One region of the Kitasatospora sp. NPDC022785 genome, then DNA from elsewhere that is predicted to be linked to it. Evidence: riboswitches for the same ligand, from Rfam matches in the RefSeq annotation. Region 1 holds a riboswitch; the other holds the start of a gene.
The links. A riboswitch is a leader RNA that binds a small molecule or an ion and turns the genes downstream of it on or off. The one in region 1 is predicted to bind S-adenosylmethionine.
Positions count from the first base shown of each region.

Region 2: it holds a riboswitch for S-adenosylmethionine, as region 1 does, so the genes downstream of both, ACZ3YO_RS01145 (aminotransferase class V-fold PLP-dependent enzyme) here and thrC (threonine synthase) in region 1, are expected to answer to the same signal.

Region 1 covers NZ_JBVHHB010000030.1:3,742-11,483, reverse strand. The annotation lists gene groL (chaperonin GroEL) at 1-1,597, opposite strand, end outside; gene ACZ3YO_RS33590 (cold-shock protein) at 1,922-2,125, opposite strand; gene ACZ3YO_RS33585 (ubiquitin-like small modifier protein 1) at 2,810-3,088, opposite strand; gene thrC (threonine synthase) at 3,119-4,414, opposite strand; SAM riboswitch class I at 4,432-4,566, opposite strand; gene ACZ3YO_RS33575 (glucosyl-3-phosphoglycerate synthase) at 4,739-5,746, shown strand; gene ACZ3YO_RS33570 (alpha,alpha-trehalose-phosphate synthase (UDP-forming)) at 5,785-7,254, shown strand; gene otsB (trehalose-phosphatase) at 7,255-7,742, opposite strand, start outside.
Region 2 covers NZ_JBVHHB010000001.1:264,246-271,987, forward strand. The annotation lists gene ctaE (aa3-type cytochrome oxidase subunit III) at 110-730, opposite strand; gene ACZ3YO_RS01135 (hypothetical protein) at 1,127-1,552, shown strand; gene trpD (anthranilate phosphoribosyltransferase) at 1,704-2,780, shown strand; SAM riboswitch class IV at 2,937-3,054, shown strand; gene ACZ3YO_RS01145 (aminotransferase class V-fold PLP-dependent enzyme) at 3,105-4,469, shown strand; gene ACZ3YO_RS01150 (Lrp/AsnC ligand binding domain-containing protein) at 4,473-4,754, opposite strand; gene ACZ3YO_RS01155 (rhomboid family intramembrane serine protease) at 4,796-5,578, opposite strand; gene ACZ3YO_RS01160 (hypothetical protein) at 5,867-6,136, shown strand; gene ACZ3YO_RS01165 (NYN domain-containing protein) at 6,392-7,742, shown strand, end outside.

The sequences.
Region 1 (7,742 bases):
TGCCGCCGCCGGCGGCCGCAGCGGCCTTCTCCGGCTTGTCGGCGATGACGGCCTCGGTGGTGAGGAAGAGCGCCGCGATGGAGGCGGCGTTCTGCAGCGCGGAACGGGTGACCTTGGCCGGGTCGATGATGCCCTCGGCGATCAGGTCGACGTAGGTGTTGGTGGCCGCGTTCAGGCCGTGACCGGCGGGGAGGTTGCGCACCTTCTCCACCACGACGCCGCCCTCGAGGCCGGCGTTGGTCGCGATCTGCTTGATCGGGGCCTCCAGGGCCACGCGGACGATGTTGGCACCGGTGGCCTCGTCGCCCTCGAGCTCCAGCTTGTCGAACGCGACACCGGCCTGCAGCAGCGCGACGCCACCACCGGCGACGATGCCCTCCTCGACGGCGGCCTTGGCGTTGCGGACGGCGTCCTCGATGCGGTGCTTGCGCTCCTTGAGCTCCACCTCGGTGGCCGCGCCGGCCTTGATGACGGCCACGCCGCCGGCCAGCTTGGCGAGGCGCTCCTGGAGCTTCTCGCGGTCGTAGTCCGAGTCGCTGTTCTCGATCTCGGCGCGGATCTGGTTCACGCGGCCGGCGACCTGGTCGCTGTCGCCGCCACCGTCGACGATGGTGGTCTCGTCCTTGGTGATGACCACCTTGCGGGCGGTGCCCAGCAGGTCGATGCCGGCGTTCTCCAGCTTGAGGCCGACCTCCTCGGAGATCACGGTGCCACCGGTGAGGATGGCGATGTCGCCGAGCATGGCCTTGCGGCGGTCGCCGAAGCCCGGGGCCTTGACGGCGACGGACTTGAAGGTGCCGCGGATCTTGTTCACGACCAGGGTCGACAGGGCCTCGCCCTCGACGTCCTCGGCGATGATGACGAGCGGCTTGCCGCTCTGCATGACCTTCTCCAGCAGCGGGAGCAGGTCCTTGACCGAGCCGATCTTGGAGTTGGCGATGAGGATGTACGGGTCCTCGAACGTCGCCTCCATGCGCTCCAGGTCGGTGGCGAAGTAGGCGGAGATGTAGCCCTTGTCGAAGCGCATGCCCTCGGTGAGCTCGAGCTCCAGACCGAAGGTGTTGCTCTCCTCGACGGTGATGACGCCTTCCTTGCCGACCTTGTCCATGGCCTCGGCGATGAGCTCGCCGATCTGGGTGTCGGCGGCCGAGATGGAGGCGGTGGAGGCGATCTGCTCCTTGGTCTCCACGTCCTTGGCCTGGGCCAGCAGCTGGTCCGAGACGGCGGCGACGGCCTTCTCGATACCGCGCTTCAGGGCCATCGGGTTGGCGCCGGCGGCGACGTTGCGCAGACCCTCGCGGACGAGCGCCTGGGCGAGCACGGTGGCGGTGGTGGTGCCGTCACCCGCGACGTCGTCGGTCTTCTTGGCGACCTCCTTGACGAGCTCCGCGCCGATCTTCTCGTAGGGGTCCTCGAGCTCGATCTCCTTGGCGATGGAGACACCGTCGTTGGTGATCGTGGGGGCGCCCCACTTCTTCTCCAGCACGACGTTGCGACCCTTGGGGCCGAGCGTGACCTTCACTGCGTCGGCGAGCTGGTTCATGCCACGCTCAAGGCCGCGGCGAGCTTCCTCATCAAAGGCGATGATCTTGGCCATCAGAAGTGGTCCTCCGGGACACGGTCGACTGCTCGGACCAAGGGGTGCCCGCGACGGACGGCCCTGGTGTGCGGGGGTCCTTTCCCCTACCGCTCCCGGGGGCCTCACCGACCCGGTCCGCTGTCACTCTCACGCTGTGAGTGCTAACGCCAATGATTAGCACTCTGGGTGGGCGAGTGCAAGCCCAATGGGCAACCCGCGAGCCGCACCGGCCACTCCCCGGACACGGCGACGGGCCCGTACGACATGTGTCGCACGGGCCCGTCGCGAAGCAAGAGGTGCACCAGCCGATGGGCCGAGCCGAACTCCTGGGTGCCGGAAAGGTCAGACCGCCGCGCGGACCATGTCCGCCTGCGGGCCCTTCTGCCCCTGAGAGATCTCGAACTCGACCCGCTGGCCCTCCTCAAGGGTGCGGTAGCCGTCCATCTGGATCGCGCTGTAGTGGACGAAGACGTCCGCACCACCGTCGACCGCGATGAAGCCGTAGCCCTTCTCCGCGTTGAACCACTTGACGGTGCCCTGAGCCATTCCGAACTCCCCTAGTGCTGTGCTGGCCCTTCACGCGCCCGCAGGTCGCGGGCCCGGGTCTGGTTTGAGGCCGGCCCGGGGAACCCCCCCTGGGCGCAGCCGTGCACGCCACAATCCCCCCGCCGAGCCACCGGACGGTGTCCGATGAAGGGGCGATTGCGTCGACCGCGGCTGAATGTATCCGGCTCGACGCCCTCTGCAACAGAGCCAGCCGCCGGGAATTCCCCTGGCCCGTCAGGGGACAGGACGGGCCAAAAGCCCAGAAACTTCACATTTCACGCCGGACATAGCGGACGAATTACCCAAATGCCCTCAAGAATTCTGACACCGGCCTGACATGTTTCACGGCCGCGGGCCCGGCGCCGGTCTCAGCGGCCGGACAGACACCGGCGGTACGGGGCGCAACAGGGGGGCGACGACCGGTGCGAGGGGGGAGGGGAGGCCCTCTTCCCGGCCGAGCGACACTCTACTCCGACTGGCCGGGGAAATATTCCCGCCGGAATGCGGCGCGCGGGGACGGCCCGGGAAAGCGCCCGGGCGGGCGGCCTTCACGGCGGCCCCGGAAGAATCCCGGAAGCACCTGGGACACCCCGGGAACACCCGGAAGCTCGCGGGGAAATGCGAAGGCCGTCCGGGTGTACGGAATTCCGTACACCCGGACGGCCTTCCCGTCGGCGGTGCGGCTCAGCAGCCGCCGGCCACCGCGGGAATGATCGAAACGCTCGCGCCGTCCGCGATCTCGGTCGCCAGGCCCTCCGCGAACCGCACGTCGTCGTCATTGACGTAGACGTTGACGAAACGGCGCAGCTTGCCGGTGTCGTCCAGGATCCGGGCGGCGATCCCGGCGTGGTTCTTCTCCAGGTCGGCGATGACCTCACCGAGAGTGGCACCCTCGGCGGCCACCTCGGCGGCGCCGCCGGTGTAGGTGCGCAGGATGGTCGGGATGCGGACGTTGGCGCTCATGGGGCTTCTCCTTGCGGCGGGGTGGAGGGGTCAGGCGGACGCGAGGCCGGCGTCGCGGAACGACGCCAGCGTCGGGCGGATGACGGCGGTCATCCCGGCGTCGGAGACGGCGTCCAGCGTCTTCAGGCCGTCGCCGGTGTTGATCGCGACGGTCTCCTTGGCCGGGTCCAGCTGCCCGGTCTCGACCAGCTTCTTCAGTACTCCGACGGTCACCCCGCCCGCGGTCTCGGCGAAGATGCCCTCGGTCCGGGCCAGCAGCTTGATCGCGGCCACCACCTCGGCGTCCGTCACGTCCTCGACGGCGCCGCCGGTGCGGCGGGCGATGTCCAGCACGTACGGGCCGTCGGCCGGGTTGCCGATCGCCAGCGACTTGGCGATGGTGTCGGGCTTGACGGGGCGGATCACGTCGCTGCCGGTCTTGAAGGCCACCGACACCGGCGAGCAGCCCGCCGCCTGGGCACCGAAGATCCTGTACGGCCGGTCCTCGACCAGACCGAGCCTGATCAGCTCCTGTAGCCCCTTGTCGATCTTGGTCAGCTGCGAACCCGACGCGATCGGGATCACGATCTGCTCCGGCAGGCGCCAGCCCAGCTGCTCGCAGATCTCGTACGCCAGCGTCTTCGAGCCCTCGCCGTAGTACGGGCGCAGGTTGACGTTGACGAAGCCCCAGCCCTCGCCGGCCGGGTCGCCGATCAGCTCCGAGCAGAAGCGGTTCACGTCGTCGTAGTTGCCCTCGATGCCCACCAGCTCACCGCCGTAGACACCGGCCATCACGACCTTGCCCTGCTCCAGGTCGTGCGGGATGAACACGCAGGACTTGAAACCGGCCCGGGCGGCCGCGGCGCCCACCGCACCGGCCAGGTTGCCGGTCGAGGAGCAGGAGAGCGTGGTGAAACCGAACGCCCGCGCCGCCTCGATCGCACAGGCGACCACGCGGTCCTTGAACGAGTGGGTCGGGTTCCCGGAGTCGTCCTTGATGTGCAGCTGGGCGGTGAACCCGAGCTCGCGGCCCAGGTTGTCCGCCTTCACCAGCGGGGTCCAGCCGGGGTTCAGGTTGGGCTTCCCGGCCACGTCGGCCGGCACGGGCAGCAGCGGCGCGTACCGCCAGATCGACGCCGGCCCGGCCTCGATCCGCTTGCGCAGCTCCTCCGCGGCCTCGCCGCCGAAGTCGTACGCGATCTCCAGCGGCCCGAAGCACTCCAGACAGGCGAAGCTCGGACCGAGCGGGAACCGGCTACCGCACTCGCGACAGGACAGGGCGGCGGCGGGGCCGAGGTCAACGGTTGCGGGTGCGGCGCCAGAAGGAGTCGTCGCAGTGATAGCCATGATGGCGGAGGCCTCTCTCCTCATCTTCCCCGTGACGCGGTCGCGCCACAGGCCGGAATTGGCACCTGTCCCGCCGGGGCCTGTAACGACAGCCGCGCGAGAAGGTTGCCGGGACGTCAACGGGCCGTTCCCTCAGTCCCTCTGGATGAGCTCTGTGAAGTTGTTGGTCTTGCTCAACGGTGACCCCGGCGTGCGAAGGTCCGACCGCTGTACGAAGACTGTATCCGAAGGCGTCAACCCCGAACGGGACCGTCCGCCACGCGAGATGACCCGTCCCGGCCCTTCCCAGCCCGTCCCAGCCGACCCCCCGCCGAGGAGAGACCCGTGCCCGCCGACCCGACACCCGAGCTCCTCCCACAGGCGGCGTCCTGGCTGCGCCGCCGGTCGTGGAGCGCGGCCGACCGTCCGGTGCGCACCCTGCTGGACGCCAAGCGGGCCGCCGGCCGCGCGGGCACCGTCAGCGTCGTCCTGCCCGCCCTGGACGAGGAGGCCACCGTCGGCGACATCGTCCGCACCATCCGCCGCGAACTGATGGAACGCCTGCCGCTGGTCGACGAACTGGTCGTGGTCGACTCCGGCTCCGCCGACCGCACCGCCGCCGAGGCCGCCGAGGCCGGCGCCCGGGTGGTCCACCGCGACGACATCCTCCCCCGGCTGCCGGCCGCCCCCGGCAAGGGCGAGGTGCTCTGGCGCTCGCTGCTGGTCACCCGTGGGGAGATCGTCTGCTTCGTCGACGCCGACCTGCGCGAGTTCGACCCGGCCTTCGTCTCCGGCATCGTCGGCCCGCTGCTCACCGAACCGGAGATCCAGCTGGTCAAGGCCATGTACGACCGGCCGCTGGAGACCGAAGGAGCCGTGGTGCCGGCCGGCGGCGGCCGGGTCACCGAGCTGGTCGCCCGCCCGCTGCTCAACCTGCACTGGCCGGAACTCGCCGGTTTCGTCCAGCCCCTCGGCGGCGAGTACGCGGCCCGCCGCTCCCTGCTCGAACGCCTCCCGTTCCCCACCGGCTACGGCGTCGAACTCGGCCTGCTGGTCGACGCCCTGGAGACCGCCGGCCTGGACGCCCTCGCCCAGGTCGACGTCGGCGTCCGCCACCACCGCCACCAGGACGGCCAGGCGCTCGGCCGGATGGCCGCCACCATCTACCGCACGGCGCTGGAACGGCTCGACCGCACCCACCGGCTCAAGGCCTCCGCCGACCTGGTGCACCCGCTGCTCACCCAGTTCACCCGTGACCCGGAAACCCGCGCGTTCACCGCCCACACCCACCCGGTCACCGCCCTCGAACGCCCCCCGATGCACACCGTCCCCGAGTACGCCACCCGGCACTGAAGGGTTTGGGTCCGCAGACCCCCGGCAACCAACCAGTCATGGGCGATCTCACGACCGAACGTTCGAATCCGACCGGCACCGCCCCCGTCCTGGTGGCCTCCAACCGGGGACCGGTGTCGTTCAGCACCGCGGACGACGGCACCCTGACCCTCCGGAGAGGAGGCGGCGGCCTGGTCTCCGGGCTCTCCGCCATCGACGACCCTGAGGCCGTCTGGGTCTGCGCGGCCCTGGGCGACGCCGACCGCCGGGCCGCCCGGGAGGCGCCGGACGGCCGCCTCGACCGGGCCGGCCACGATACCGGCGGGCAGGCCGTCCGCATGCTGGGCATAGACCCGGAGACCTTCGCCCGCGCCTACAACGGCGTGGCCAACTCGACCCTCTGGTTCGTCCACCACCTGCTCTACGCCACCCCCACGGCCCCCTCCTTCGACGCCGGGTTCCGCACCGAATGGCAGGCCTACACGGCCTACAACACCGCCTTCGCCGACGCCCTCGCCGCCGAGGCCGCCCCGGGAGCGGCCGTCCTGGTGCAGGACTACCACCTCTCGCTGACCCCGGCCCTGCTCCGCGCCGCCCGGCCCGACCTGCGGATCGGCCACTTCTCGCACACCCCCTGGGCCCCGCCGGAGTACTTCCGGCTGCTGCCCGACTACGTCGCCGAGGCCGTCCTCACCGGCATCCTCGGCGCCGACCGGGCCGGCTTCCTCACCCGCCGCTGGGCCCTGGCGTTCGCCGACTGCTGCGAGCAGCTCCTCGGCGCCACCGTCGACCGCACCGAGCTCACCGTCACCCTCCGGGGCCGCACCACCCGGCTCGGCGTCCACGCCCTCGGGGCCGACGCCGACTTCCTGCGCGAGCGCTCCCACCGCCCGGACGTCGACGAGCGCCTCGCCGCCCTGCGCGAGGCCGTCGGCGACCGCCGCACCGTCGTCCGGGTCGACCGCACCGAGCTGAGCAAGAACATCGTCCGCGGCTTCCAGGCGTTCCGGCACCTCCTGAACACCCACCCCGAGTGGCGGGACCGCGTCGTCCACCTCGCCTTCGCGTACCCGTCCCGCACCGACCTCGCCGAGTACCGCGAGTACACCGCCCGGGTCCGGCAGCTCGCCGCCGAGATCAACGCCGAGTTCGCCACGCCCACCTGGCAGCCGCTGATCCTGCACGTCAACGACGACTTCCCGCGGTCGCTGGCCGCCTACCGGCTGGCGGACGTCGCCCTGGTCAACCCGATCCGCGACGGCATGAACCTGGTCGCCAAGGAGGTGCCGGTGGTCTCCGACCGCGGCTGCGCGCTCGTCCTCTCCCGCGAGGCCGGCGCGTACGCCGAGCTGGCCGACGACGCCCTCACCGTCAACCCGTACGACGTCGTCGCCACCGCCGAGGCCCTGCACACCGCGCTCACCATGCCCGCCGGCGAACGCGCCGACCGCACGAAGCGCCTCGCCGCCGCCGCGACGGCGCTGCCGCCCCAGCAGTGGTTCCTCGACCAGCTCGCCGCTCTCGGCTGATCACTCCCGCCGGCCGAGCTCCGCCCCCAACCGCTCCAGCAGTTCGACCACGCCGGCCGGGCCGTCGACCACCAGGTCGGCCCGGTCGGCGAGCTCCCTCACCGGCGCGTCCCCGGCCGCGGCGCTGCACACCAGCAGCCCGGCCACGCCCTCCGCGCGCAGCTTCTCCACCGCCGCGAAGGCCGCCACGTCCCCCAGGTCGTCCCCGGCGTACAGCACCGTCCGCGCGCCCCGCTCCCGCAGGAACCCGCTCAGCGCGGCCCCCTTGTCGACCCCGGGCGGCCGCAGCTCCAGCACCAGCCGGCCCGGCTCCACCACCAGCCCGTGCTCCGCGGCCAGGGCCTCCACCGGCGCGCGCAGCAGCTCCAGCGCCTCCTGCGGGGCCTCCGTCCGCCGCGTGTGCACCGCCAGCGAGCGCCCCTTGTCCTCCACCCACGTCCCCGCCGGCGCACCGGCCGCCGCCAGCGCGGCGTCCAGCACCGCCCGCG
Region 2 (7,742 bases), on a different contig from region 1:
CTAGGGCTGCGCGCGCGGTCGGTCGGTGGGAGCGTCGGCACCGGCAAAGAGGCCCGTCGCCGGTGAGGGCGGGGGCCCGAGGCCGGTGGCCAGCGACCTGATCAGCTGGTTACTTGATCAGGTAGATGGTCGCGAACAGGCCGATCCACACGACGTCGACGAAGTGCCAGTAGTACGACACCACGATCGCGGCGGTGGCCTGCTCGTGCGTGAAGCGCTTGGCTGCGTACGTCCGTCCCAGGACCAGCAGGAAGGCGATCAGACCACCCGTCACGTGCATACCGTGGAAACCGGTGGTGAGGTAGAACACCGTGCCGTACGGGTCGGAGGACAGCGAGAGGCCGTCCTTCTTGACCAGCTCGGTGTACTCGAAGATCTGGCCGCCGATGAAGATCGCGCCCATCACGAAGGTGATGACGAACCACGACCGGAGCTTCTTCACGTCCCCGCGCTCGGCAGCGAACACGCCGAGCTGGCAGGTGAGCGAGGAGAGCACCAGGATCGTGGTGTTGACCGAGGAGAAGGGCACGTTGAGGGCGTGCGCCTTCTCGCTCCAGAACTCGGCTCCCTTGACGGAGCGGAGCGTGAAGTACATCGCGAAGAGGGCCGCGAAGAACATCAACTCGGAACTGAGCCAGACGATCGTTCCGACGCTGACCATGTTCGGCCGGTTGACCGATCCGTGCGCGTGCCCGGTTTCTACTGCTGTTGCTGTCGCCACGACGGACATTATGTCGGTCCCTTATTCCGTCTTCACGCCGGGGGGTGTCCCTCGGAGTGTCCGGTGCGTGCGGTATGCCCCAGTGGGACCCGACGGAGCGTCCGGACGGCGGCTGAGCAGCGGCGTGTCCCTTTTCTGATGGTTCTTCGAAGGCCTCTTCGACCCTCTTGCCCTGCGTGTCGCTGCACGCCCGTGCGGCCCGCGGGGAGTAAGGAGAGGGCGGTTCTGTCGGCCGTACGGGTGGACCGCACCGCTGAGGGTGACGCGCCGTCCTCCGGGCGGGTGAGTCGTGGGCGCGGCGGCTTGAGATGGATCTCGCGGGAGGGGCTCGGCGGCCGGTGATCGGGAGTAGCATCCGGATTGAGGCGAACGTGGTCCGGATCACACTTCGAGGGAGCAGGGCCCATGGCGTACACGACCGACGAGACGCTGACCGTTCTCGTCTACAGCCACGACCGCAACACCCGCGAGCAGGTGCTGACGGCGCTCGGCCGCCGGCCGTCCGCGGACCTGCCGGAGCTGTCCTACCTGGAGTGCGCGACGACCCCCGCGGTGCTGAAGGCACTGGAGAAGGGGGGCGTGGACCTCTGCGTGTTGGACGGCGAGGCGGTGCCGGCCGGAGGGCTGGGGCTCGGGCGGCAGCTGAAGGACGAGATCTACGGCTGCCCGCCCGTACTGGTGCTGATCGGCCGGCCGCAGGACTCCTGGCTGGCCGCCTGGAGCCGGGCCGACGCGGCGATCTCCCAGCCGGTGGACCCGGTGGCGCTGGCCGAGGCCGCCGCCACCCTTCTCCGGGCCCGGCTGGCGAAGCGGACACCGGCCACCCGGTAGAAGGCGGACACCGGTGGCCCGGTAAGAGGGAGCGCATCTCACCAGGAGAGAAGAAGGGTCGCGGCGGGACGGTGGCGTCCCGCCGCTCGATAGGCTGACTCCAACCCTACGGAGATCCCTTTCCGGGAACCGACGAGAGCTGGAGTCAGCCATGGTGAACGTGAACCCTGCGAACGGCGGCAAGGACCCCGTGCAGGTGGTCCGCACCTGGCCGGACATCCTGTCGGTGCTGCTGCGGGGCGAGGACCTCGGCCAGGCGGACACCACGTGGGCGATGGACCGGATCATGAGCGGCGAGGCCTCCCCGGCCCAGGTGGCCGGCTTCATGGTGGCGCTGCGGGCCAAGGGCGAGACGGTCGGGGAGATCGCCGGCCTGGTGGACGCGATGTACGCGCACGCCGAACCGCTCTCCATCCCCGGCCCGGCGGTGGACGTCGTCGGCACCGGCGGCGACCGCGCCAAGACCGTCAACATCTCGACCATGTCGGCGATCGTCGCGGCGGCGGCCGGCGCCAAGGTGGTCAAGCACGGCAACCGGGCCGCCTCCTCGGCGAGCGGCTCCTCGGACGTGCTGGAGAAGCTGGGCATCGCCCTCGACCTCTCCGCCCGGAGGGTCGCCGAGGTGGCCGAGGAGATCGGGCTCACCTTCTGCTCCGCCGCCATGTTCCACCCGTCGATGCGGCACGCCGCCACGGCCCGGCGCGACCTCGGGGTGCCGACGGCGTTCAACATCCTGGGCCCGCTGACCAACCCGGCCAAGGTGACGGCCCACGCGATCGGCTGCTTCGACACGCGGCTGGCCGGGCTGATCGCCGGGGTGCTGGCCCGGCGCGGCTCCAGTGCGCTGGTCTTCCGCGGCGACGACGGTCTGGACGAGCTGACCATCACCACCACCTCGCGGGTCTGGATCGTGCGGGGCGGCGAGGTCCGCGAGACCACCTTCGACCCGCGCGAGGTCGGTATCGAGCCGGTCGGCATCGAGGCGCTGCGCGGCGCGGACCCGGCGTACAACGCGGACGTCGCCCGTCGGCTGCTGGCCGGGGAGCGCGGGCCGGTGCGGGACGCCGTCCTGCTGAACACGGCGGCGGCGCTGGTGGCGCTGGACCTCACCGACGCGCCGCTCACCGGGCAGCTGGCGGCGGGCATGGAGCGGGCCGCGGCCGCCATCGACTCGGGCGCCGCACTGGACCTGCTGAAGCGCTGGTCGGAGGCCACCAGCAAGGCGTGAGGCGGTAGTTGGGGCTCGCGCGGGGGAGTGACCCCGGGCGGGCCCCGCCGCATGAGCGCGCCGGGCCCGGGCGGCCCGCAGGCGGGAGCGCGAGCCCCGTCCGGATGGTGGACCTGTGTTTGACCACCCGGCGGACGCGACCTAGAGTCTTCGGCAGGTCATGAGTGACAGCGCCAAGCCCCAGCTTGCTGTCCGGCAACCCTCCGTCCGTGGCGGGGTGCCCTGGGTGAGGACCGGGTCCCGCGGCAATCCGTCCGCGTGACAAGCGCGGACGCCGGCGACACGCACTCCCCGGGGTCCTTCACCCAGGAGGAGTGCATCCCCATGTCCGTCGCCACCGAACTCTGCGCCCCGCTCCCCGTCCTCGGCCACGACGTCCTGGTCCCGCTGGCCAGCGGCGAGAAGGTCACCTACGCGGCGCTCGACTACGCGGCCAGCTCCCCGGCGCTCCAGCGGGTCTGGGACGACGTCGCCGCCTACGCCCCCTACTACGGCAGCGTGCACCGCGGCGCCGGCTACCTGTCGCAGCTCTCCACCGACCTGTTCGAGCAGAGCCGCCGTACCGTCGCCGAGTTCCTCGGCCTGCGCGAGGGCGACCAGGTGGTCTTCACCCGGGCCACCACCGACTCGCTGAACCTGCTGGCCGGTGCCGTCCCGGCCGGCACCCGGGTCTTCGCGTTCGAGACCGAGCACCACGCCTCGCTGCTGCCCTGGGCGCACGCCGGACTGGACGTCACCTACCTGCGCGCTCCGCGCTCGAGGGCCGAGGCGGTCGCCGCCCTGGACGCCGCACTGGCCGCGGCCCCCGAGGGCCCCAAGCTGCTCTGCGTCACCGGCGCCTCCAACGTCACCGGCGAGCTCTGGCCGGTCGCCGAGCTGACCGCGACCGCGCACCGGTACGGCGCCCGGGTGGTGCTGGACGCCGCGCAGCTCGCCCCGCACCACCGGGTCTCGGTGCGCGAGCTGGACGTGGACTGGATCGCCTTCTCCGGGCACAAGATCTACGCGCCGTTCGGCGCCGGCGTGCTGGCCGGCCGGGCCGACTGGCTGGACGCGGCCGAGCCGTACCTGGCCGGCGGCGGCGCCACCCGTACGGTGGCCCGGGAGACCGACGGCTCGGTGGCCGTCCAGTGGCACACCGGCCCGGCCCGGCACGAGGCCGGCTCGCCGAACGTGATCGGCGCCTACGCCGTCGCCTCGGCCTGCCGGGCGCTGACCGACGCCGGCTTCGACGCGCTCGAGGCCCGTGAGCAGCAGCTGGTCGCCCGGCTGAAGGCCGGTCTGGCGGAGGTTCCGCAGGTCAAGGTGCTCAACCTGTTCGGCGCCGACTCGGCCCGGGTGGGAGTGCTCTCCTTCGTCGTCCAGGGCTGGAACAGCTCGCACTTCTCGGCCGCGCTCTCCGCCGAGTACGGCATCGGGGTGCGCGACGGCCTGTTCTGCGCGCACCCGCTGCTGCGCACGCTGCTCGGCGACGAGGAGGTGGCACCGTCCGAGTGCGGCGCGCCGGAGCCGTCGCTGCCGGGTGAGCGGAGCCTGAACGCGATCCGGGTCAGCTTCGGCGCCGGCACCCCGGACGAGCACATCGAGCGCTTCCTGACCGCCGTCCGCGAGCTGGTCACGGACGGCGCGGCCTGGAACTACCGCAACGAGGGCGGCCGCTGCGTCGTGGACACGCGGCGGGAGGGCTGAGCCCTACTCGTCGAGGCCGAGCGCGAAGGCGGCCTCGAGGTCGTGCTGGGAGTAGGTGCGGAAGGCGATCTGGGTCTCGGTGTGGGCCACGCCCGGGACCTTGTTCAGCCGGCCGGGGATCACCTCGGCCAGGTCGTCGTGCCGGCGCACCCGGACCATCGCGACCAGGTCGTAGCCGCCCGTGACCGAGTAGACCTCGCTGACGCCCTCGATGGCCGCGATCGCCTCGGCGATCTCCGGGATGCGGTCGACGCTGGTCTTGATCAGGACGATGGCGGTGATCACTGTTCGGGCTCCTTTGTGAGGTGCGGCCAGGGTATCGGGCGTCAGCCCGACCGTCGCGGGGGGCGGGTGGCCACCGTGCAGGCGTACAGGAAGCCGGCCGAGAAGCCGATCACGTGGACGAGGTAGGCCACCCCGGGCCCGGCCGAGTGCACCGACCACCACTGCAGGGCGAACCAGAGACCGAGCACCAGCCAGGCCGGGAACCGCAGCGGGAGGAAGAGCAGGAGTGGTACGAGCGTGGTGACGCGGGCGTGCGGATGCAGCCTCAGGTAGGCGCCGAGGACGGCCGAGATCGCCCCCGAGGCGCCGATCAGCACCCGGGTGGAGTCCGGCGAGTGCGCCTCGGCCAGCGCGAAGCCGTACGTGGCGAGCGAGCCGGCGGCCAGGTAGAAGAGGGCGAAGCGGGCCCGGCCGAGCCGTTCCTCGACGGTGGGGCCGAAGACATAGAGGAAGAGCAGGTTGCCCAGCAGGTGCAGCCAGCCGGCGTGCAGGAAGAGCGCGCTGAGCACCGCGAGCGCCGGATGCTTGCCGGGGGTCGGCCGGGCCGGGCAGCCGGGCACCGGGTCGGGGGCCTCGGCGAGCTGTTCGGCGGTCAGCGGGCGCCCGGCCAGCAGCTCGGCCGGGACGGCGCCCCAGCGCTGCTCGTACCGCTGCTCCGCGCAGACCCGGTCCTGGCCGCGCCCGTACAGCGGGTTGAGCCCGGCGGCCGGGCCGAGCAGGAAGACCAGGGTGTTGAGCGCGATCAGCGCGTAGCTGACGGCCGGGACGGGAGTTGCCGGGCGGCCGGCCCGCGCACCGGTGTGGTCGAGGACCGGGATCGCCATGCGGCCAAGCATCCCTCCGCCCGGCACGGGCGGCACCGGGCTTACGGCAGGTGGGCTACGTCCTGTCCGGTCGAGGGGTTGTCCGCGGACTCCTGGGGTCGCCCGCGAGCGGGAGTTCGCGGACCTGCCCCGGGGGCGTGTCCGGGCCGCCCGATCGCTGTGACCGGTGGTCGGGACGGTTGCCTCAGGCAATAGGCTTGGGGCGGGCATTCCCGCCTCCCGCCGCCGATGCCGGGGCTCCGGGGGGAGCGCCTGAGCCCACCCAGGGACCACCCGAGAGGACCCCCGATGACCGTCCCCGCCCTGACTGCCGAGACGCGTTGGCGCTGCACCCTGTGCGGCAACCTGACCCGTTTCGACGTGACCCGTTCCGCCCGGGTCACCGAGTTCCTCCACTTCGACCTGGCCGGCGAGTCCAAGGTGGAGGAGACCGAGGTGCTCAGCGAGACCATCGAGTCGGTGCGCTGCCGCTGGTGCAACGCGGTGGACCAGGTCGAGCTCGTGGCCCGCCCCGGGGCCGAGGACGCCGAGGCTGCCGAGGCCGCCGAGCAGGGTTGATGCCCGGCCCGTGCGGAGGGCGGCGGTGCGGGGCACGGCCGCCCGCCGCACGGGACAATACAGACAGAGCGCACGGAGCGTGAGGACGAGGGCGGCCGCCGTTGGCCGTGCCGCTGGAACAGGATCGGAGCCTAGGACGTGGTGGACGCAGCGAAGGAGCCCGCGGGGCCGCAGGGGCGGCAGCCCGCTGTGGACGCGCAGGCGCCGGACGCGGCCGAGGCAGCCCCGTCCGCGCCCGCCCCGGCCGGAGACCCGCTGTCGGACGGGACGGCCGGCGCCGAGGAGTCCGGCGGTGACGAGCCGGCGGCAGAGCACGCCGACGGGACGGCGGCGGCTGCCGAGAAGGCCGCGGAGCGGGCGTCGGAGAAGCTCGACCGACCGCTGCCCGAGGGCGTGCGCCGCCGGGTGGTCGGCCTCGCCGCGGACGCGCTCGGCGGGCTGCCGCCGGGCGAGCTGCCGCAGACGCTGCGCCAGTACGCCAAGTTCACCCCGGCCCGGCGGGCCAAGTACGCGGCCACCGCGCTGGCTGCCGCGCTGGAGTCCGAGCCGGCCTTCCGGGTGCGGATAGCGGAGCGGCTGCGGCTGGGCCAGCCCGATCTGGTCAAGGCGCTGGAGTCCGGCAGCGTGCCCGGGGCCGCCGATCCGATGGACGTCGCGGCCGCCGCCTACCTGGTGCGTTCGGCGGGCTGGAGCCGGCTGGTGTCCGAGGCCGGCGAGGAGGCGGAGCGGGCCGGCGCCGAGGGCGCGGCCGCCGAGGCGGCCCGGCTGGTGGAGAAGCTGCAGGCGGAGCTGGCCGAGGTGCGGTCCGCGGCGCGCTCCGATCTGGACCGGCAGCGGACCGAGTCGGAGGACGTCCGCAAGGAGGCCGACTCGCTGCGCCGGAAGGTGCGGTCGCTGGAGAGCGACACCCGCAGGGCCCAGGCCGAGACCCGCCGGCTCAGCGCCGAACTGGAGGCGCTGAAGACGCAGTCGGGAGCCGAGCGCAGCGCGGCCGAGAACGAGGCGCGCCGGCTGCGGCACCGGATCTCCGAGCTGGAGAACGCCGCCGAGCAGGGCCGCCGGTCGGCCCGTGAGGGGCGCAGCGTCGAGGACATGCGGCTGCGGTTGCTGCTGGACACCGTGCTGCAGTCGGCGCAGGGCCTCCAGCGGGAGCTGGCCCTGCCGGTCTCCCAGATCCGGCCGGCCGACCTCGTGGAGGCGGTGGTCCCGGGTGCGGCCTCGCCGCACGACGTGGCCCGGCGCGGGCTGGCCGAGGACGATCCGGCGCTGCTGGACCAGCTACTGGCGATCCCGCAGGTCCATCTGGTGGTGGACGGCTACAACGTGACCAAGACCGGCTATCCGGCACTGCCGCTGGAGCAGCAGCGGATCCGGCTGCTGGGCGGGCTGGCGATGCTGGCGCAGCGCACCCAGGCGGAGGTCACCTGTGTGTTCGACGGCCAGGACCTGGACGTACCGGTGATCATGGCGCCGCCGCGCGGGGTCCGGGTGCGGTTCAGCCGGACCGGGGAGACGGCGGACGAGCTGATCAGGCGCCTGGTGCGGGCCGAGCCCCAGGGCCGGCCGGTGGTCGTGGTCTCCACCGACCGGGAGGTCGCGGAGGGCG